One region of the Methylobacterium sp. SD274 genome, then DNA from elsewhere that is predicted to be linked to it. Evidence: predicted binding sites of a transcription regulator. Region 1 holds the regulator's gene; each other region holds the start of a gene.
What was found. The regulator HrcA, encoded in region 1, represses chaperone genes, less so after heat shock. The targets are predictions, from matches to a motif close to GTTAGCACTCNCNNNNNGNGAGTGCTAAC.
Positions count from the first base shown of each region.

Region 2: a site for HrcA is predicted at 1,644-1,672, ahead of IPV08_RS14195 (co-chaperone GroES). Genes of this name have one in related genera too.
Region 3: a site for HrcA is predicted at 2,180-2,208, ahead of groES (co-chaperone GroES). Genes of this name have one in related genera too.

Region 1 covers NZ_JADIJP010000001.1:357,306-364,034, forward strand. The annotation lists gene IPV08_RS01660 (chloride channel protein) at 1-11, shown strand, start outside; gene IPV08_RS01665 (MFS family transporter) at 215-1,576, opposite strand; gene IPV08_RS25010 (hypothetical protein) at 1,993-2,388, shown strand; gene IPV08_RS25015 (hypothetical protein) at 2,392-2,589, shown strand; gene IPV08_RS25020 (DUF1236 domain-containing protein) at 2,592-2,753, shown strand; gene hrcA (heat-inducible transcriptional repressor HrcA) at 3,329-4,423, opposite strand; gene IPV08_RS01680 (glutaminase) at 4,656-5,585, shown strand; gene IPV08_RS01685 (glutamine synthetase beta-grasp domain-containing protein) at 5,781-6,729, opposite strand, start outside.
Region 2 covers NZ_JADIJP010000015.1:42,152-48,880, reverse strand. The annotation lists gene groL (chaperonin GroEL) at 1-1,160, opposite strand, end outside; gene IPV08_RS14195 (co-chaperone GroES) at 1,256-1,543, opposite strand; gene IPV08_RS14190 (GNAT family N-acetyltransferase) at 1,826-2,284, shown strand; gene IPV08_RS14185 (3'-5' exonuclease) at 2,335-3,231, opposite strand; tRNA gene IPV08_RS14180 (tRNA-Ser) at 3,589-3,678, opposite strand; gene htpG (molecular chaperone HtpG) at 3,837-5,669, opposite strand; gene IPV08_RS14170 (hypothetical protein) at 5,918-6,211, shown strand; gene IPV08_RS14165 (FIST N-terminal domain-containing protein) at 6,350-6,729, shown strand, end outside.
Region 3 covers NZ_JADIJP010000036.1:19,080-25,808, forward strand. The annotation lists gene groL (chaperonin GroEL) at 87-1,730, opposite strand; gene groES (co-chaperone GroES) at 1,824-2,111, opposite strand; gene IPV08_RS21840 (magnesium transporter CorA family protein) at 2,326-3,327, shown strand; gene IPV08_RS21845 (polysaccharide biosynthesis C-terminal domain-containing protein) at 3,430-4,878, shown strand; gene IPV08_RS21850 (FAD-binding protein) at 4,967-6,154, shown strand; gene IPV08_RS21855 (heterodisulfide reductase-related iron-sulfur binding cluster) at 6,427-6,729, shown strand, end outside.

The DNA.
Region 1 (6,729 bases):
ACGCTGCGTGAAACTGATCCAGTTCCTCGCTGCAAGTCTCGGCTATGCGGATGCGAAGGGCCAAATCACGCGCATGCCCGACTGACTCGCACTGCATCGGAAATAGTCACCGACGATATCACCTGAACCGGATCACGGTCGCTGTGCGGCATTTATGAAGACGCACGCGGCGAGCGAACACCGCGTGCGTTTGACCTTTCGACAAAGCGGCAATTTAGGCGGGCAGCGCCCGGCGTGACTTGCGCATCAGCGCCTCTTCCACCGTGCCGTCACCGTCGAGATAACCGTGGCGCTTGGGGTTCGGCATGATCAGCGAGCCGATGAAGGCGATGGCGAGCATCGCCGTGACGTACCAGAAGAAGCTGCTTTCCGAGCCGATCTGCTTCAAATACAGGGCTACCGCCTCCGCCGTGCCACCGAAGATCGAGTTCGCCACCGCGTAGGAGAGGCCGACCCCCAGCGCCCGGACCTGGGTCGGGAACAGCTCTGCTTTCACAATGCCGCTGATGCCTGTGTAGAAGCTGATCACCGTGAGACCGATCATGATCAGGCCGAACGAGAGGTAGGGGTTCGTAGTGGAGCCGATCGCCGTCATTAGCGGCACCACCATCAGCGTGCCGAGCCCGCTATAGAGCAGCATGTTGGTCTTGCGGCCGATCCTATCCGAAAGCCAGCCGAAGAAGGGCTGGATCACCATGTAGACGAGGAGCGCCGCAGTGGAGATCTGCGATGCGGTGATCTTGTCGATATGCGCCGTGTTGAAGAGATATTTCGGCATGTAGGTGGTGAAAGTATAGAAGCTCAAGGAGCCGCCGGCGGTGTAGGCGAGTACCACGCAGAACGCCCGCCAATGCTTGAAAAGGGCCGAAAAGGTCCCCGATTCCTTCGAGGCCATGTCCTCTTTGGTCGCCGTCTCCGCGAGTGACGAACGTAGGAACAGCGCCACCACGGCCGCCATCGCACCGATGAAGAACGGGATGCGCCAGCCCCAGGCAGTGAGCTGCTGGGCGGTGAGGAAGCTCTGCAGAATGATCAGCACCAGCGAGGCCAGAAGCTGTCCGCCGATTAGGGTAACGTACTGGAACGAGGCGAAGAATCCACGCTGACCCTTCAGGGCGACCTCGCTCATGTAGGTGGCGCTGGTGCCGTACTCGCCGCCCACGGAAAGGCCCTGGATCATACGTGCGAGCAGGAGCAGGGCGGGAGCCCAGTGCCCCACACTGGCATAGGTCGGCAGCACGGCGATCATGAGCGATCCGCCGCACATCATCAGCACCGAGATCATCATCGAGGTCTTGCGGCCAAGGCGATCGGCGATACGGCCGAACAACCAACCACCGATGGGGCGCATGAAGAATCCGACCGCGAACACGGCGGCGGATTTCAGGAGCTGACTGGTATCGTCGCCTTCGGGAAAGAAGACCGGCGCAAAATAGAGGGCAAAGAAGGCGTAGCAATAAAAGTCGAACCACTCGACGAGATTACCCGACGACGAGCCCACGATGGCGAATATCCGCCGACGGCGGTCTTCCGGATCGTCAGGCTTCGAAGGATCGATCGCGATAGCGTCGGACATGGGCACTCCCTACCATCCTTGTCGGGGCCCTACCTGGGCCTCTTGGTCGGCGACGTTAAGCGGCGATGGAGAATTCACAAGCGCCTCAACGCGGCTTTCCTACAGCAGGCTGCAAATGTCATCCATTCCCTCATCCCCGTCGCCCTTCCCGCCATGGCAAAGGTACGTCATCGTCTTCTCCAAGTGGAAATACATGGAAGTCCGTTACCGTGAAGCTTGGGCTTAGGTTGCCTGTGCAGTGTGATGACGACGTCGGAAGTAGTTTTAAATCGCGGAACGGTTTTGGCAGTCTTTCCGTTTCGGCTTCGCGTCGGCGCCGCGTGGCGTCAGCAATCAACCAAGAGATGGACTGACTGACATGAGCAAGCTCTTGCGGAGTACGGTGACGGCTGCCGTTCTCGTCGTCGGTGCGGCGAGTGCTTTCGCCCAAGGTGGGCCTGGAGCAGGTGGCGGTGCGGGTGGCGGCGCAGCGGCAGGCGCCGGTGCGCCCGGCGGTGGCGCAGGTGGTGCCGGATCGGCTGGTGGCGCCGGCATGCGGGGCGCCGGTGGCGGCGGAGCCGAGCGTGGTGGAGCCGCAGGTGGTGTGGAACGCGGTGGTGCCTCGGGGGATCGCGGCGGCGCGGCTGGAATGGAGCGAGGCGGTGATGCTGGCGGCGAACGAAATGGCCGCATGGAGCAGGGCGAACGTCCGAGTGCTGGCAGCAGGAGCGATCCCGCAGCCCGGCCGGATCGAGACGGCAAGACTGATCGAGACGGCAAGGCCGATCGTAATGATCGGATGGACGGAAGCGGCAAGGCCGATCGCGGCCTGAAGGATGGCAAAGCGGATCGTGGCGAGAGGAGCGACAGCGACCGGGGTGATCGAGCCGGGCGTCGAGATCGTGCGGGCCGAGGCGATAGCGGCGCCGTGCGCGGGGCTTATGGCCGACTGGGTGCTCCGCAGCGTACAGAATTTCGCCAGAGCGTACTTCGTCGCGGGATCCCCCGTCTCGCCGCTGGTGCTTTCGCTCTGACGGTGGGGACTGCAATCGCCCGAAGCTACACTCTCTACGACCTGCCGCCTGACATCGTGCAGATCGTGCCCGAATACGAGGATTATCGATACGTGCTCGTCGACGACGACATCGTCATCGTCGACCCGGACACCTATGAGATCGTGGACGTCATCCGCGGCTGATCTTCATCTGTGGTGTCCTCGAGGGGAACTTCCTCTGGCGAAGCGCATACGCTGTCGAATTGTGAACCGTAGCGTGTGATGCTTTGCCGGATCGAAGTGGTGACGTGAGAAGAGACTCCAGGCTCCGGATAAGCTGTCATCAGCGATCCGGAGCCTAGATGGTTTCAGGCAAGGGCTTATGTTTTGTCCGCGTATCAAACGACCTGCGAGGTTGGGCCTCTTCCTCTTATTAAACTCTGCAGTGCCGCATGAGTGCAACAGGCTAGGTTGAGAGCGTTATTCTCAGGCTGCGCCTGACGCGGGCGCGTGGCAAGATCACAGCGAGGTGAAAGACTGAGACTTCTATGCGAGTGATCGCAGCGAGTTTCGCTTTCCGGCAGGAGGGCAGCTAAGTCAGGGCCTTTCAGCAGGCCGTTGGCTACTTATGTGCCGAGCTTCGAATAAAGGTCACCAGTGTCTCGACATTAATCCCCGAAGCCGGGGCGTCGTCGACCATTGGTTCAGTTTCCTTCAAGTCGTGGCAGAGCTTTCTTGGAGAAGCGAAGTCTTGTCCGGTGAGATGAACGCAATGACGCTCAGCGCCCGTTGCGGTCGAGCATCTTCGAGACTACCCGAGCAGTGTAATCCACCATCGGCACGATCCGCGCGTAGTTAAGTCTCGTCGGGCCGATGACACCAACGACGCCGACGATTTTCTGAGAACCGTCCCGGAAAGGTGCGGCGATCATCGACGAGCCGGAAAGCGAGAACAGTTTATTCTCTGAGCCGATGAAGATGCGCACTCCTTCTCCGCCCTCGGCGCGGGAGAGCAGTTCGATCACATCCTTCTGTGTTTCAAGGTCGTTGAAGAGTAGGCGGATGCGCTCGAGATCCTCCACCGCGCGCAAGTCGTCGAGAAGGTTGGCTTGGCCGCGCACGATTAATTGACGTGCGTCGGAGGGCCCGACGGTGGTGGCTAGGCCCGCATCCACCAGGCGCTCGGTAATGACGTCTAGTTCGCGCTTCATCGCCTCGCGGCCGGCTTCGATCTCGGCGCGCAAGCCTCCCAGCGTGCGTCCATGAAGGCGGGCATTGAGGTAGTTGGAGGCTTCCTGCAGGGCGCTGGCCGGAAGGCCCGGGGGCAGATCCAGGAGGCGGTTCTCCACCGAACCGTCATCCGACACCAGTACGACGAGGGCGCGGGCTGGATCGAGCCGGACGAATTCGATGTGTTTCAGGTGCACGTTTGTCTTAGTGGTGAGCACGACGCCTGCTCCCCGGGAAATTCCGGACAGCAGCGTCGAGGCCTCGGCCAAGGCGCTTTCGAATGTGTGGCCAGATGCGGCGGCACGCATCTGGGCCTCGATCCGCTCCTGCTCCTCGCGCCCGACATCGCCGATCTCCAGCATGGCATCGACAAAGAAGCGCAGGCCCATTTCCGTCGGAAGTCGGCCGGCGGATGTGTGAGGCGCGAAGATCAGGCCAGAATGCTCCAGATCCGCCATGACATTGCGGATCGAGGCCGGCGACAGCGCCATGGGCAGGATGCGCGCGAGGTTTCGCGATCCTACTGGTTCGCCCGTCGTGAGGTAGCTCTCCACGATCTGCCGAAAGATCTCGCGTGTGCGCTCGTTTAGCGCCGCGAGGGGCTGAAGCTGCTGAGAAGAGAAGGGGCGGGGGCGATCGTTCAATGGGTTCTTCCTGAGCGGCGATTGTGTCCGGCTCTGCCCTCGCGCACAACCTCTAGGCCCGCGGCATCGACGTTGTTCTATGGCAATCCGCTTCGTCCAAAAGGAATGCCCTTTGCGTCGCGGTGCGGCCGGCCGCGAAACTCCGCCATCTGTCGGATGGCGCCGTGGCGGAAGCATGCGGGTTCCGTCTTGCCTCGCATCGATACCCGTTTCCTCGCAGATGAGCGACGCCGTGCCCGACCTTGATACCGTCGTCAGAGAAATCGCCGAAGAGATGGCTGACCGGCCAGACCGAGGTGAGGTCGCCACCTACATCCCGGAACTCGCCCGTGTCGATCCGAAGGCCTTCGGAATCGTCGTCATCGATGCTGACGGGCATGTGGCGGCGGGAGGTGACAGCGACACTTCATTCTCGATCCAAAGCATCTCGAAGGTGTTCACGCTGACTCTGGCCCTCGGCATGGCGGGAGATCGGCTCTGGCGCCGAGTCGGTCGCGAGCCGTCCGGCAGTCCTTTCAACTCCATTGTCCAGCTCGAGCGTGAGCGCGGCATCCCCCGCAATCCATTCATCAATGCCGGTGCCATCGCGGTGACCGACACGATACTGTCGGGCCACCAGCCCCGGGAAGCGCTCGGTGAAATCCTGCGCTTCATGCAGTTCCTCGCCCAGGACCCGACCATTACCATTGACGAGGCGGTGGCCGCCTCCGAGCTGCGCACGGGTTTCCGTAATATCGCGCTTGCCAACTACATGAAATCCTTCGGTAATATCGATAACCCGGTCGATTTCACCCTGGGTGTTTATTTCCATCATTGCGCCATCGGCATGTCGTGCCGACAGCTAGCCACGGCGAGCCGCTTCCTCGCTCATTCCGGCCGCAACCCTCTCACCGGGCATTCTGTGGTCTCGCCGGAACGCGCCAAGCGTATCAACGCAGTCATGCTGACTTGCGGTCATTACGACGGGTCCGGCGAATTCGCTTATCGTGTTGGCCTTCCCGGCAAAAGTGGCGTCGGCGGCGGAATTATCGCGGTGGCCCCCGAAAAAGCGTCGATCGCGGTATGGTCGCCGGGCCTCGACGCATCCGGTAATTCGCACCTCGGCCGGATCGCCCTCGAGATGCTCACTCGGCGCCTTGGCTGGTCGATCTTCGGCGCGTGAACTCAGTAGGGACGGTAATCCCCTACGCCCCATCGTGATGTAGGCGAGAAGAAGCGTCTTGCACCGAGGTAGCCAAGCGACCCCCTCATTGAGACCCGCTTGCCTTCCAAATGAGCAAAAAAGAATGCCTGCCGCAGACCCTGCGGCAGACATCGATTATAATTGGCGCAAAAGCCCTACTTCTGTGCCTTATATTTAGGCGGCGACTTTCGCCTCGTCGGCGGTGGAAACCGTCGCGATCGTCTTCAGGATCTGCGAGGCGATCTGGTAGGGGTCCCCCTGGCTGTTGGGACGGCGGTCTTCCAAGTAGCCCTTGTACTCATTGTTGACGAAGCTGTGGGGCACCCGGATCGAGGCACCACGATCGGCGACGCCATAGCTGAACTCGTCGATCGCAGCGGTCTCGTGCTTGCCGGTCAACCGCATGTGGTTGTCAGGCCCGTAGACCGCGATGTGGTCGTCCAGGTTTTCCTTGAACGCTGCCATGAGCGCTTCGAAATAGGCCTTGCCGCCCACCGTGCGCAGGTGCTCCGTAGAGAAGTTCGCGTGCATGCCGGAGCCGTTCCAATCCGTCGCACCGAGCGGCTTGCAATGGTACTCGACATCGATCTCGTAGGTCTCGCACAGGCGCTGGAGAAGGTAGCGGGCGACCCACATCTCGTCGGCGGCTTTCTTGGAGCCCTTGCCGAAGATCTGGAATTCCCACTGGCCCTTGGCCACCTCGGCGTTGATGCCCTCGTGGTTGATGCCGGCATCGAGGCACAGGTCGAGATGTTCCTCGACGATCTTGCGAGCGATGCTGCCGACTTCCTTATAGCCGACGCCACAATAATAGGGACCCTGCGGGGCAGGGTAGCCGGTGGCGGGGAAGCCGAGGGGGCGTCCGTCCTTGTAGAAGAAATACTCTTGCTCGAAGCCGAACCAGGCGCCGTCATCATCGAGGATGGTTGCGCGCTTGTTCGAGACGTGCGGGGTGACGCCGTCCGGCATCATCACTTCACAGAGAACGAGGACGCCATTCTTGCGAGTGCTATCGGGGAAGTGGCGCACAGGCTTCAGCATACAGTCGGAGCTGCCGCCCTCGGCCTGCATCGTCGAGCTGCCATCGAAGCCCCACAGCGGAAGCTGCTCAAGGGTCGGGAAG
Region 2 (6,729 bases), on a different contig from region 1:
ACCTCGGTCGAGCCGCCGACGCGAATGACGGCGACGCCGCCGGCGAGCTTGGCCTGCCGCTCCTGGAGCTTCTCACGGTCGTAGTCCGAGGTGGTGTCCTCGATCTGCGCCTTGATCTGCGCCACACGTGCTTCGATGTCGGCCTTGTCGCCGGCACCGTCGATGATCGTGGTGGTCTCTTTGTCGATGCGCACCCGCTTGGCGTGGCCCAGCATTTCAAGTGTGACGTTCTCGAGTTTGATTCCAAGATCCTCGGCGATCATCTGGCCTTTGGTCAGCAGGGCAATGTCTTCGAGCATGGCCTTGCGACGGTCACCAAAGCCCGGAGCCTTCACAGCGGCTACCTTGAGGCCGCCGCGCAGCTTGTTCACCACGAGGGTGGCAAGCGCCTCGCCCTCGATGTCCTCGGCGATAATGAGCAGCGGCTTACCCGTCTGCACCACGGCTTCGAGGATGGGCAGTAAGGCCTGAAGCGAACCGAGCTTCTTTTCGTGGATGAGGATGTAGGGATCCTCGAGATCCGCCATCATCTTCTCGGGGTTCGTGACGAAGTACGGCGAGAGATACCCACGGTCGAACTGCATGCCCTCGACGACGTCGAGCTCGGTTTCGGCAGTCTTGGCCTCTTCGACAGTGATGACGCCTTCCTTGCCAACCTTCTCCATGGCGTGGGCGATCATCTCGCCGATTTCCTTGTCGCCATTGGCAGAGATCGTGCCCACTTGGGCGATCTCCTCGGAGGAGGCCACCTTGCGGGCACGCTCACCGATGTCCTTCACGACCGCCGCAACAGCGAGGTCGATGCCACGCTTCAGGTCCATTGGGTTCATGCCGGCGGCCACGTACTTCACGCCCTCGCGGACGATGGAGGCAGCCAGCACGGTTGCCGTTGTGGTGCCGTCGCCGGCGATGTCGCTCGACTTCGAGGCCACTTCGCGCACCATCTGGGCGCCCATATTCTCGAACTTGTCGGCGAGTTCGATCTCCTTGGCGACGGTGACGCCGTCCTTGGTGATGCGAGGCGCGCCGTAGCTCTTTTCGATAACGACGTTGCGACCCTTGGGCCCCAGCGTGACCTTCACGGCGCTGGCAAGAAGCTCGACACCGCGCAACATTTTCTCGCGGGCATCGACGGAGAAACGAACGTCTTTGGCAGCCATGGGGGTGATCTCTTCAGTGATGTAAGGCCCTGAGGCACGCCACAGCGGCCGCCTCGAAAGGGCAGGTCATTGGGTTTGCGAGCGACGCAACCGACCTAGGCGACGACGCCCATGATGTCGGATTCCTTCATGATCAGAAGGTCCTGACCGTCGATCTTGACTTCGGTGCCAGACCACTTACCGAACAACACCCGGTCACCAGCCTTCACATCAGGCGGGTTGATCCGGCCGGCTTCGTCCCGAGCGCCAGGGCCGACGGCAATGATCTCGCCCTCTTGCGGCTTCTCCTTGACGGTATCCGGGATGATGATGCCGCCCTTGGTCTTCTCTTCGCCTTCGATGCGGCGGACGACGACACGGTCGTGTAGGGGGCGAAACTTCATGTTTTGGATCCGGTTTCCTGGCGATCAACCGTCGCCAGTACGGCGCGGAATTGCAGGAGAGGCGACCGTAAAAGTCCTACAGCTAACCCCGCAACGTAGCCTTAGCACTCAATCCGCGAGAGCGCTAAACATCATCGTCGGCGCAGTGGTGGGATCGCGATGCAATGCTGGCCGGGATGTCGCTAAAATGTGTCTCAGCGTTGCGAAGCGTATCTGCTCAGTTGAGGCACTTCCCTCGCCTTGGGCGTTACGGCTGACAATCTAGGAAGAAACCGGCAAGACATGCATATCCGTCCCTGCAGGTGTGGAGACGACGAGGCTGCGGCCCTCGCGGTTTTTGACAGGACGTTCCCGATCTCGCATTCGTTCTTGGAGGGCCGGGAGCAAACCGCTGCTCGTGAGCATCTGGCACTTCTACTGAGGCACTCAGAAACTCTGATAATAGAGGTGGATAGCTCCGTGATTGCCTTCATCACCGTGGATGATGGAGATTACATTTCAGCATTGTACGTAGATCTCCCACATGTCAGCCGGGGTGTGGCATCGGCCCTCCTGCAGGCGGCACAAGATCGTCACCAGATCCTTTGGCTTCACGTCTTCGCGCAGAATGTTTCTGCCGTGCAGTTCTACAAAGCTCGGGGCTTCGCCGTAGTGGATGAGGATAGGCAAATCGATAGCTCAGGTCGCCGGCACCGACGCTTCGAAATGGAAAACGCCAACGGTTTCGCCACGTATCGTTGACTGCGAGCCACGCGACGGAGCTTCAGCTTGCGTTGGCTCAGCTCAGGCAGTTAGTCCGATGCTTCGGGGTTTACCCTTATGGAGAACCGATCACGCGCCGTGATGCGTTCGGTGGGGAGATCGATCACTTCCCCCTGGAAGATTTCCTGGCTTAAAAAGGCGCGCTCAATGTCGAACAGTTCTTCTTCGACGTCGATGTACCAGCACCGCCTACGACCGCTCCAGCGATAACTGCGAGCTTTCAGAACGTCCTTCGTTGCGATGGGTGAGCCGGCGGCCCAAATGCGGAGCGTGGGCTTGCGCGCGGTTTCGAGCAGGCACGCCAGCGCAAGCCGACCGGACGTCTTTAGGGGGGCTGCCAGGAGTGCACGAAGGGCATGGCAATCGTCGATGGCACGGTGGCCCTTATGGAAGAAACCGTAATCGGTCAGCAGGTAGCCGAGCTTCATGCCCTCGTGGCCTTCGTTACGCCATGGCACCTGATAGCAAGAGCAAGCCCAGTTCTTCTCAACGAAGATCGGCCAGCGGCTCTCACAAAACTGGCGGTCGAAGCTTGCGTTATGGGCGATCACCACGACGGCATCGCCAGCCATCGCTCGTACCGCCGCGTCATTGATCCGTTGACCGGCTACGTCAGCGTCCGTGATGCCGGTCAGTCGCGTGACCTCTGGCGGGATCGGCTTCTGCGGCTCTTGGAGTTGGTTGAAGACCTGAAGCACCCGGTAGATGCGGCCGCTCGCGCCGTACTCGAACTTGATCATGCCAAGCTCGATCACCTCGTCGTGTGTGTGATCGACCCCAGTCGTTTCGGTATCGAGTATCAGGCCAATGAAAGTAGGCTCGGTCGGCTGATCGGTGCAATCGGCGAACGGTCCGACCCTCCTAAGCACGCGGTATTCGCCTGTGCTCTCGAGCACAGAAGCTATGCTGTCGAGGGGGTGAATCACCGCTACCGTGTCCTTACCTTCAGACTCACCGTCGCATGGCATCTAAGGGGTGCGACCCGCTCGTGGAAAGACACGGTTGCGTTGGCTCAATTCGACGTGCTGAGCCTCGGTGCCCGAGGGAATCAGCATGTGTCAGGGTTCATGCCCCCAAAGGCAAAGCGGCTATGCGGCCCTACGGCTTACCCGCAATAACGCTGCCACGCTCTTCAAGCGCTCGGCCTCGCGTGCGCGAGGCGAAGTCCAGCAAGATCCAGCTTTAGCCGACGCAAGCCGATACAAAATGTGGGGTAAATTGAGGGCGACTGCCCAACGCTAAACCGGCTTTCCGAGCAAAAGCAATGACTTAGCAAGGGTAAATGGCGGAGAGGGGGGGATTCGAACCCCCGATGGGCTTGCACCCATGCCGCATTTCGAGTGCGGTACAATCAACCGCTCTGCCACCTCTCCGCGGGGCGCCTCGATGAGACGAAGGCTCGTTAGCACGAGTGCGGCGGAGATCGCAAGACGAGAAGCGCAAGACGAGAAGCGCGAGTCGAGAACCGCATCGGTACTCATGGCTGGCCAACGGAGGCGCCTGCTCCCGGCAGGCGCCTCCGGTCGTGCGTTCAGGCGCCGGGGGCCAGGGCAGCGGCGACCTTGCGGGCGAAGGCCACGGGGTCGCGCGGGGTGTCGCCGTCCTGAATGCGGGCGAGATCGACGAGGGTGCCGGCGGCCTCCGCCACATCCTCCCCGGCTTCCGCCTTGGCGCCGAGGGAGGCGATCAGCGGGTGGCGCGGGTTGATCTCGAGGATCGGCAATCCGCCGGCTCCACGCCCGGCCCGGCGCAGAAGGCGCTGCATCTGCAGGTCGGGTCCGCTACCGGAGGCCGAGAGCACCACGGCGCTCTCCACCAGCCGGTCGGTGGTTCGCACGTCGGCGACGTCCTTCGCGAGCGCCGTCTTGAGGGCGGCGACGAGGGCATCGACGGAGGCGGGCGCCTCGCCGGCTTCCTCGGTGGCGGCGATCTTCGAGAGGTCGAGGCCGCCCTGGGTCACCGAACGCAGGGGCTTCTCCTCGAACCGGCCGAGCTGCTCCGGCCAGAACGCGTCCACATGGTCGGAGAGCAGCAGAACCTCGACGCCGCGTGCGCGGAACCCCTCGAGCTGCGGCGAGGAGGCCAGGGCGTCGGCATCGTCGGCCACGAGGTAATAGATCGCCTCCTGACCGTCCTTCATGCGCGAGACGTAATCGGGCAGCGAGGTCCAGCCTTCCACGGCCGAGGAGCGGAAGCGCAGAAGCGGAGCGATCTCGCCCCGGCGCTCGTAATCCTCGTAGATGCCCTCCTTCAGGACGGGCCCGAAATTCTCCCAGAAGGACTGGTAGCCCTCCGCATCCTTGGCTCGGGTGCCGAGTTCGGAGAGGACGCGACCGGTGACGGCGCGACGGATCTTGGTGAGGACCGGTGTCGCCTGCAGCATCTCGCGGGAGACGTTGAGGGGCAGGTCCTCGGTGTCGACCACGCCCTGTACGAAACGCAGCCAGGTCGGCAGCAACTCGGCCTCGTCGGTGATGAACATGCGCCGGACGTGAAGGCGAACCTTGCTCGCGCGCTCGCCCTCCACCGCCTGGAACGGCTTCATGCCGGGGATGAACAGCAGCGCCGAGAATTCGAGGGCCCCTTCCACCCGCCAGTGCAGGGTCGCCCAGGGCTCGTCGAAGTTCATGCCGACATGGCGGTAGAACTCGGTGTACTGCTCCGGGGTGACCTCGGATTTCGACTTGCGCCACAGGGCCGTGCCCTGGTTCGCGGTCTCGGTCTTGCCCTCGGCGACGATGGCGACCGGCACGGTGATGTGGTCGGCCCATTTGCGCACGACGTGGTCGAGCCGGTAGCTCTCCAGATACTCGTCGGCATCCTCCTTGAGATGAAGGACGATGTCCGTGCCGGGCTCGTCGCGTGTCGCCTGTTCCAGGGTATAACTGCCCTGGCCCTCCGAGGCCCAGGTCCAGGCTTCGTCGGAGCCGGCGCGCCGAGAGGTCACGGTCACGCGGTCGGCCACCATGAAGGCGGAGTAGAAGCCGACGCCGAACTGGCCGATCAGGCTGGGTTTGTCCTCGGCCTTCGCGTCTCCGAGCGACTGGCTGAAGGCCCGGGTGCCGGAACGGGCGATGGTGCCGAGATTCTGCGCCAGCTCCGCCTTGGTCATGCCGATGCCGGGATCGGAGATCGTCAGCGTGCGCGCGGTCTTCTCGGGGGTGATCGTGACCTTTGCGTCGGCCGGCGGCGCCGAGACCGATTGCGTCAGCGCCTCGAAACGGCGCCGGTCCAGGGCATCGGCGGCGTTGGCCACCAGTTCCCGTAGGAAGATTTCACGGTCGGAGTAAAGGGCATGGACCACGAGGTCCAACAGCCGGCCGACCTCGGCACCGAATTCGTGCCGTTCCAGGGTATCGCTCAAGGGTTTGCCTCCGGGGATCGAACGGTGCGCGATATGATCCCTACAACGGGGAAATTCAATGCGTGCAACCGAGTGCGGGCAAACGGATGCCGGGAGAAGCGAACCGGTGTGCCGACTCGGAACGGCGCGAAAAACCGGCAGGTCGTGCAATCGATGGGTCGGCGGCTCCCCAGGAATGCAACCATGTCGGCTTTCAGGCGTAGCCGTGCCAGACGCACGACCCTGTTTGGAGGATGACGATGGAACCGATGAAGCCCATGGAACCGATGAAGCCTATGGAGCCGATGAAACCGATGTCCGGCGGCGAGGCCTGGTGGCCGCAGGAGCTGGGCCAGCCCTCCACCAGCGGCGGCCAGAACGGAATGCGCTATGCGTTCTTCCCCCATGCCCGCCGCCTCGTGATCGATACCGACGGCAAGCGCACCACCTACGATACCGGCGATCACCAGATCAGCGGCGTCTCCCAGAGCAACGGTTCCGCGCCGACCTTCTCGTCGCGGCAGGGCGACGTCTCGGTCAAGGACCTCAAGACGGTGGATTGACAGGTAAGGGCGGCGCGGGAGAGCGCCGCCATTGCACCCCGCTCGGCGCGCCGACATACTCGCCAGCGGCGTGACGACGAAGGCGCAAAGCCAGTCCACGACGCCGGAGGGAGCGCGACGGTGGAGGAGGACACGCGGATGCGTGGGCATCTGTGCGGGATCAAGACCTCCTGGACGATGGCGACGGCGGAGGCCGACGCCGTGGCGGACATCGCCGCCCATATCGGCCCGGCCGGCCTCTCGCACATGCTGGCCTTCTTCTCCCCCGATTACGATGTCGGCGCCCTGAACGCCGCCCTGGGGGAGGCCTTCCCCGGCACCCCCATCACCGGGTGTACGATGTCGGGCGGGATCTGTCCTGCGGGGGGCCTGGAGGGCGGCCTCGTCGTCGTGGCGTTTCCGGCCAAGGGATTTCGCGTCGTCTCGGCGATCCTCGATGCCATCGACCATCTCGATGTGGCTCGCACGGCCTCGTCGGTCCGCACGCTGCGCCGGGCGCTGGCGACGGACCCCACCGA
Region 3 (6,729 bases), on a different contig from region 1:
GAAAAGAGGGTCGTCTTGCGACGACCCTCTCCGCTCTCGCGGCGGTAACCGCGAGAGCATCCATTCCACGTGACGATAGGGACTTTTTAGAAGTCCATGCCGCCCATGCCGCCGCCGCCCGGCATCTGGGGAGCGCCGCTGTCCTTCTTCGGAGCATCCGCGATCATGGCCTCGGTGGTGACGAGGAGGCCGGCGATCGAGGAGGCGTCCTGCAGAGCGGTGCGCACGACCTTGGCCGGGTCGACGATGCCGGCCTGGATCATGTCGACATACTCTTCGGTCTGGGCGTTGAAGCCGTAGGTGATCGAAGAGGTGTTGTCGGTGATCTTGCCGACCACGATCGAGCCTTCGACGCCCGAGTTGGCGGCGATCTGGCGGATCGGGGCCTCAAGGGCCTTCAGCACGATCTTGATGCCGGCCTGGACGTCCGGGTTGTCGCTCTGGAGAGCGCGGACGGCCTCACGGGCACGGAGGAGGGCGGTGCCGCCGCCGGGGACGATGCCTTCTTCCACCGCAGCGCGGGTGGCGTTGAGCGCGTCGTCGACGCGGTCCTTCTTCTCCTTGACCTCGACCTCGGTCGCGCCGCCGACGCGGATGACCGCGACGCCGCCGGCGAGCTTGGCCAGGCGCTCCTGGAGCTTCTCACGGTCGTAGTCCGAGGTGGTCTCCTCGATCTGCGCCTTGATCTGGCCGACGCGGGCTTCGATGTCCGCCTTCTCGCCGAGACCGTCGATGATCGTGGTGGTCTCCTTCTCGATGCGGATGCGCTTGGCGCGGCCGAGCATCGGGAGGGTGACGTTCTCGAGCTTGATGCCGAGGTCCTCGGCGATCATCTGACCCTGGGTCAGGATCGCGATGTCCTCGAGCATGGCCTTGCGGCGATCGCCGAAGCCCGGAGCCTTGACGGCAGCGACCTTGAGGCCACCGCGCAGCTTGTTCACGACGAGCGTGGCGAGAGCCTCACCCTCGATGTCCTCGGCGATGATGACGAGCGGCTTGCCGGTCTGCACCACGGCCTCGAGAACCGGCAGCATCGCCTGGAGCGACGAGAGCTTCTTCTCGTGGATGAGGATGTAGGGGTCCTCGAGCTCGGCGACCATCTTCTCCGCGTTCGTGATGAAGTACGGGGAGAGGTAGCCGCGGTCGAACTGCATGCCCTCGACGACGTCGAGCTCGGTCTCGGCGGTCTTGGCTTCCTCGACGGTGATGACACCCTCGTTGCCGACCTTCTGCATGGCGTGGGCGATCATCTCGCCGATTTCCTTGTCGCCATTGGCCGAGATGGTGCCGACCTGGGCGACTTCCTCGGACGAGGCGACCTTCTTGGCGCGGCTCGTGATGTCCTTCACGGCGGCGGTGGTGGCGAGGTCGATGCCGCGCTTCAGGTCCATCGGGTTCATGCCGGCGGCCACGTACTTGGCGCCTTCACGGACGATGGCCTGGGCCAGGACGGTGGCGGTGGTGGTGCCGTCGCCAGCGATGTCGTTGGTCTTCGAGGCCACTTCGCGCACCATCTGGGCGCCCATGTTCTCGAACTTGTCGGCGAGCTCGATCTCCTTGGCGACGGTGACGCCGTCCTTGGTGATGCGCGGAGCGCCGAAGGACTTCTCGATGACGACGTTACGGCCCTTGGGGCCGAGGGTCACCTTGACGGCATCCGCGAGGATGTCGACGCCGCGGAGCATCTTCTCGCGGGCATCTGAGCCGAAGCGTACTTCTTTCGCTGCCATGTATAGATCCTCATCAAATTGAGAGCCTTGAGGCGCTCACCGAAGGGCGCGCTCGAAAGGCTCGAATGGAAGAAGGAAGAGGGCCGGGTCGCTTTAGGCGACGACGCCCATGATGTCGGATTCCTTCATGATCAGGAGGTCCTGACCGTCGATCTTGACTTCGGTGCCGGACCACTTGCCGAACAGGACGCGGTCACCGGCCTTGACGTCGAGCGGGTTCACGCGGCCGGCCTCGTCACGGGCGCCAGGGCCGACGGCGACGATCTCGCCCTCCTGCGGCTTCTCCTTGGCGGTATCGGGGATGATGATGCCCCCCTTCGTCTTCTCTTCGCCTTCGATACGGCGGACGACGACACGGTCGTGCAGCGGACGGAACTTCATGAGCTGCCCTCTTGCTTCAAATTCATGGATGGCGTTGATGCGGCCGAAGGGCTCGCCCAACCCAGGCTGTTAGCACTCCCGAGCGAAGAGTGCCAAAGCAAGGGCGGAGGTAGGCTCAAGCTCCTTGCGAGTCAAGACGCGGACGACGCGTCATGCCGCGTTTGCGCAGCATGTTCTGCTCTCCTGTCGCTGACAGACGGATGACAATCACCCCATGATCAGCCTTCAGGGACCGCAAGGCGCGGTCGAGCATTCCGGCGCAGCCAATGGCGGCGGCGTGCCGAGCCATGCGATCTGGATCGACCTCAACGATCCGAGCGCCGAGGAGGCCGAGCATATCGAGGCCGCCACCGGCCTGCGCGTCCCCTCACGAAAGGCTCTGAGCGAGGTCGAGAATTCGAGCCGCCTGCGCCGGCTCAAGAACGGTCTTTCGCTCTCCACACCGATGATCACCTTCGACAAGGTGGATTCGCAGCTGACCCCGCTCGGCTTCGTTCTGACCCGGGACCGGCTCATTACGGTCAGGTTCAACGAACTGCGCGCCTTCGAGGAGGTCAAGAAGCGCATCGGCGACGGTGACGGCGCTTGCCAGACCGGCACCGAGATCTTCCTCCTCTTGGTGGAGGAGCTGGTGGACAGCCTCGCCGACGCCCTGGAGGAGATGGGTGCCGATCTCGACGCGCTCTCGACCCGGATCTTCGACTTCGACGTGAGGGCAGGGGGCGTCGCCGGCGATTCCGGCAAGACCCCGCGTCGACGCGACCTCGCGCTGCGCCGAATCCTCCGCAGCGTCGGTCGGCGGGGCAAGGCGCTCGGCAAGATCCGCTCGAGCCTGCTCGGCCTCGAGCGCATCCTTCCGTTCGTCGCCGGCGAGTGCGAACACCTGCTCGGCGCGGCCGAGATGCCGCGCTTCGAGACCCTGCGCCGGGACATCGCCTCCCTCGACGAGTTCGAGATCCGCTTGTCCGAAAACGTCCAGTTCCTGCTCGACGCCACTCTCGGCCTCATCAACATCGAGCAGAACAACACGTTTCGCGTGCTCACCGTCGTCTCGGTAGTGGGCGTGCCGCCGACCCTGATCGCGTCGATGTACGGCATGAACTTCAAGCACATGCCGGAGCTCGACTGGGCCTATGGCTATCCCTATGGTCTGTCGCTGATCGTCATCAGCGCGATCATCCCCATCGTCTTCTTCAAGCTGCGCGGCTGGTTCTGACGCGCGTTCGATCGAGCGTTTTCGGGGTTTAGGGAAATCTTTTCGGCCCAGCGCGCAAGGATTGGGAGCATCGCCGGCAATCCGGCGACCAGAGTCGACCGCATGGCCGTAATCGTCGCCTTCATCCTGAATGCCGGGCTCAATTTCGGCCTCGGCCTCCTTCTGGCCAAGCTCATGGGGCCGGCGGATTTCGGCCTGTTCGGCCTCGCCACCACGGGTGCCGTGGTGCTCAACACCCTGGTCTTCGAGTGGCTGCGGCTGTCGGCGACACGGTTCTATTCCAATCGCGTCCGGCGCGAGGAACCTTGGATCCGCCATGGGCTGGACCGGGCCTACGCCATCCTGGCCGTCCTCCTCCTGGTCGCATCGGCTCTCTGCGCCGTCGTCGGCGCGACTGTGGAAATGAACACGGAGGGCCGTTTCGCCATCGCGGCTGGGGCCGGCCTCGCCGCCTTCGGCATCGGCCTGTTCGATTATCACGCAGCCCTCACCCGCGCGCGATTCGACGGCGGCCTCTATCTCAAGCTCACCCTCATCAAGAACGGCCTGTCATTCCTGCTCATGGCGGGCGCAGCCTGGCTGTTTCCGCAGCCGCTCTGGGTGCTGGTCGCTTGCGGGCTCAGCCAGTTTCTACCCGTCGTGATGCTGCGCAAGCCGCTGCTCGATCCGCCCGTGCCGATCGTGCGCGTTCGGATGGGGGAGACCTGGCGGCTGTTTCGCGCCTACGGGCTTCCGCTGATCGTGGCGAACGCGATCTACCAGATCACGCCGTTCCTCAACCGGAGCGCCATCGCCATGTCGTTCGGCTTGGCGGAGGCCGGTTATTTCACACTTGCGGCGGATGTCGCCTCGCGCAGCCTCAGCATGATCGGCACGGCCTTGGACCTTATCCTGTTCCAGCTCGCCGTGCGGGTGGACGAGCACGAGGGCCATGTGGCGGCCGAGGCCCAGATCGGCCGAAATGCGGCCATCGTGGTGGCGCTCATGGTGCCTTGCGCCGGCGGACTCTGGGCTGTGCTTCCAGCACTCCAAGGGCTCGTCGTGCCGGAGGCTTATCGCGGCCCCTTCGCCCTCTATGCGCTGATCCTCATCCCCGGCCTGCTCTGCGGCACATTGCTCAATTTCGGGCTCAACCCGATCTTCCAGATCCGGCGCAAGACGGTGCCGGTCATCTCTGCCGCCCTTGTCGGCCTTGCCGTGAATGCCATCTGCCTGTTCGTCCTCCCCGCGCATTTCGGCGCTCCCGGCATCGCCATGGCGCAAAGCGCCGGCCTCGTCGCCTCGACGCTCTGGCTCGCAGTCCGAGCCCTCGCGGGTCCGGAGCGCCTGCGGATCGACTGGTGGGAGATCTTTGCCGCCTGTACCGCCACCCTGGCGATGATGGCCTGCCTGGCACCGTTCAGGCACATGGATCCGGCCATGGCACTCGCCATCTGCCTACCTCTCGGTGTGCTGGTCTATGCCCTGCTCGTTGCGGTGTTTGACATCGCCGGATTACGCGGCCTCGTGACGACCTATCTGCGGCAGCGCGCCGTCACCCCGGCGGCTTGAGACAGAACGCACCGCTTGAAAGCGGGGCGTCCCTTCCCGCATATGGTCGCCTGAAGATGCCGTCGAGCATCGCAGCGGGCAGGAAACGATGCGGTCATACGAGCCTCAGGACGAGGGCGAGGCACAAGCCATCGTCGCCGCCGCCGCCGGCCGGTCAGAGCCGATGCGGCTCGTCGGCGGGGGAACCAAGACCGCGATCGGCCGCCCCGCCCAGGACGAAGCCACCCTCTCTTCCCTTCGTCTGACTGGGATCACCCTCTACGAGCCGGCCGAGATGGTGGTCGCCGCCCGGGCCGGAACTCCCCTCGCGCAGGTCCAGGCCTTGCTGGCGGAACGCGGCCAGATGCTGCCCTTTGAGCCGATGGACCATCGCATCCTGATGGGCTCGGCCGGGGAGCCGACCTTCGGTGCCGTGGCAGCGACCAACAATGCGGGACCGCGCCGGATCAATGCGGGGGCGGCCCGCGACAGCCTCATCGGCGTCCGTTTCGTCAACGGGCGCGGCGAGGCCATTAAATCGGGCGGCCGGGTAATGAAGAACGTCACCGGCCTCGACCTCGTCAAGCTCATGGCGGGCTCGTGGGGCACTCTCGGCCTGCTGACCGAAGTGACCTTCAAGGTGCTTCCCGTCCAGGAACGGGTGACGACCTTGGCCTTCTCCGGCCTCGACGATGCAACGGCGGTGGCCGCTCTTAGTGCCGCCCTCGGATCGCCGTTCGAACTCACGGGTGCGGCTCACCTGCCGAGCGGCCTCGACGGGCCGAGCCCGCGCACCCTGATGCGTCTGGAGGGTTTCTCGGAATCCCTCGATTACCGCCTCGGCGAATTGCGCAAGCTCCTCAGGCGGTTCGGAGAGCCGGAGATCATCGAGGGCGAGATCGGAGCCGTTCTGTGGGCTGCGATCCGCGATGTCATCCCACTGACGGAACCGCGCGCATCCGCCGTCTGGCGAATTTCCACCGCACCGATGCAGGGTCCTGCGGTCACGGCCGCCATCGCGGCGCAGCGTCAGGCGCGTTGGTTCTACGATTGGGGCGGCGGCCTCGTCTGGCTGGCTACCTCGGCGGAGGGCGATGCCGGCGCCGAAACCATCCGCAACGTCCTCCGCACCACCGGCGGGCACGCCACCCTGGTGCGGGCACCGGATGCGGTACGCGCGGCGACCGCCGTCTTCGAGCCTCTGTCCGATCCGCTGCTTCGTATGACGGCAGGAATCAAGGCGGCGCACGATCCGAAGGGGGTTTTCAATCCCGGCCGGATGTATGCTGGCATCTGACCCCGTACGGTTCCCACCCCAGCGATCCGGTTCTCGCCCGATGCCAGAACCAAGCTTTCAGCATTCGGCCCAAACGTTGACCGCGACAATCTCACCCGCAGCGGCCTCATGATCCTGAATGGCTTTCGCGCTATCCCCGCCGGGTGTGCGGAGGTTTAGAGCCGTTCCAAGGCTCGGCTTCCGCCGAAATTTTCTCTAAGCTGCTTGAAACAGCGCCGGGCGGCGACAGACCACCCAGCAAGAAAACGATATCGGGACCCTGAGGAAACGCCGTGCAGACCAATTTTAGCCTGACGCAGCTTGCCGACCCGGCGATGGCCGCTTCGGAAAAGATCCTGCGTACTTGCGTGCATTGCGGATTCTGCACTGCGACCTGCCCGACCTATCTCCTCCTCGGCGACGAACTCGATTCCCCGCGCGGCCGCATCTACCTCATCAAGGACATGCTGGAAGGCGGCAAACCGGCGACGCCCGAAGTGGTCAAGCATGTCGACCGCTGCCTGTCCTGCCTGTCCTGCATGACGACCTGTCCGTCCGGCGTTCATTACATGCACCTCGTGGATCATGCCCGCACG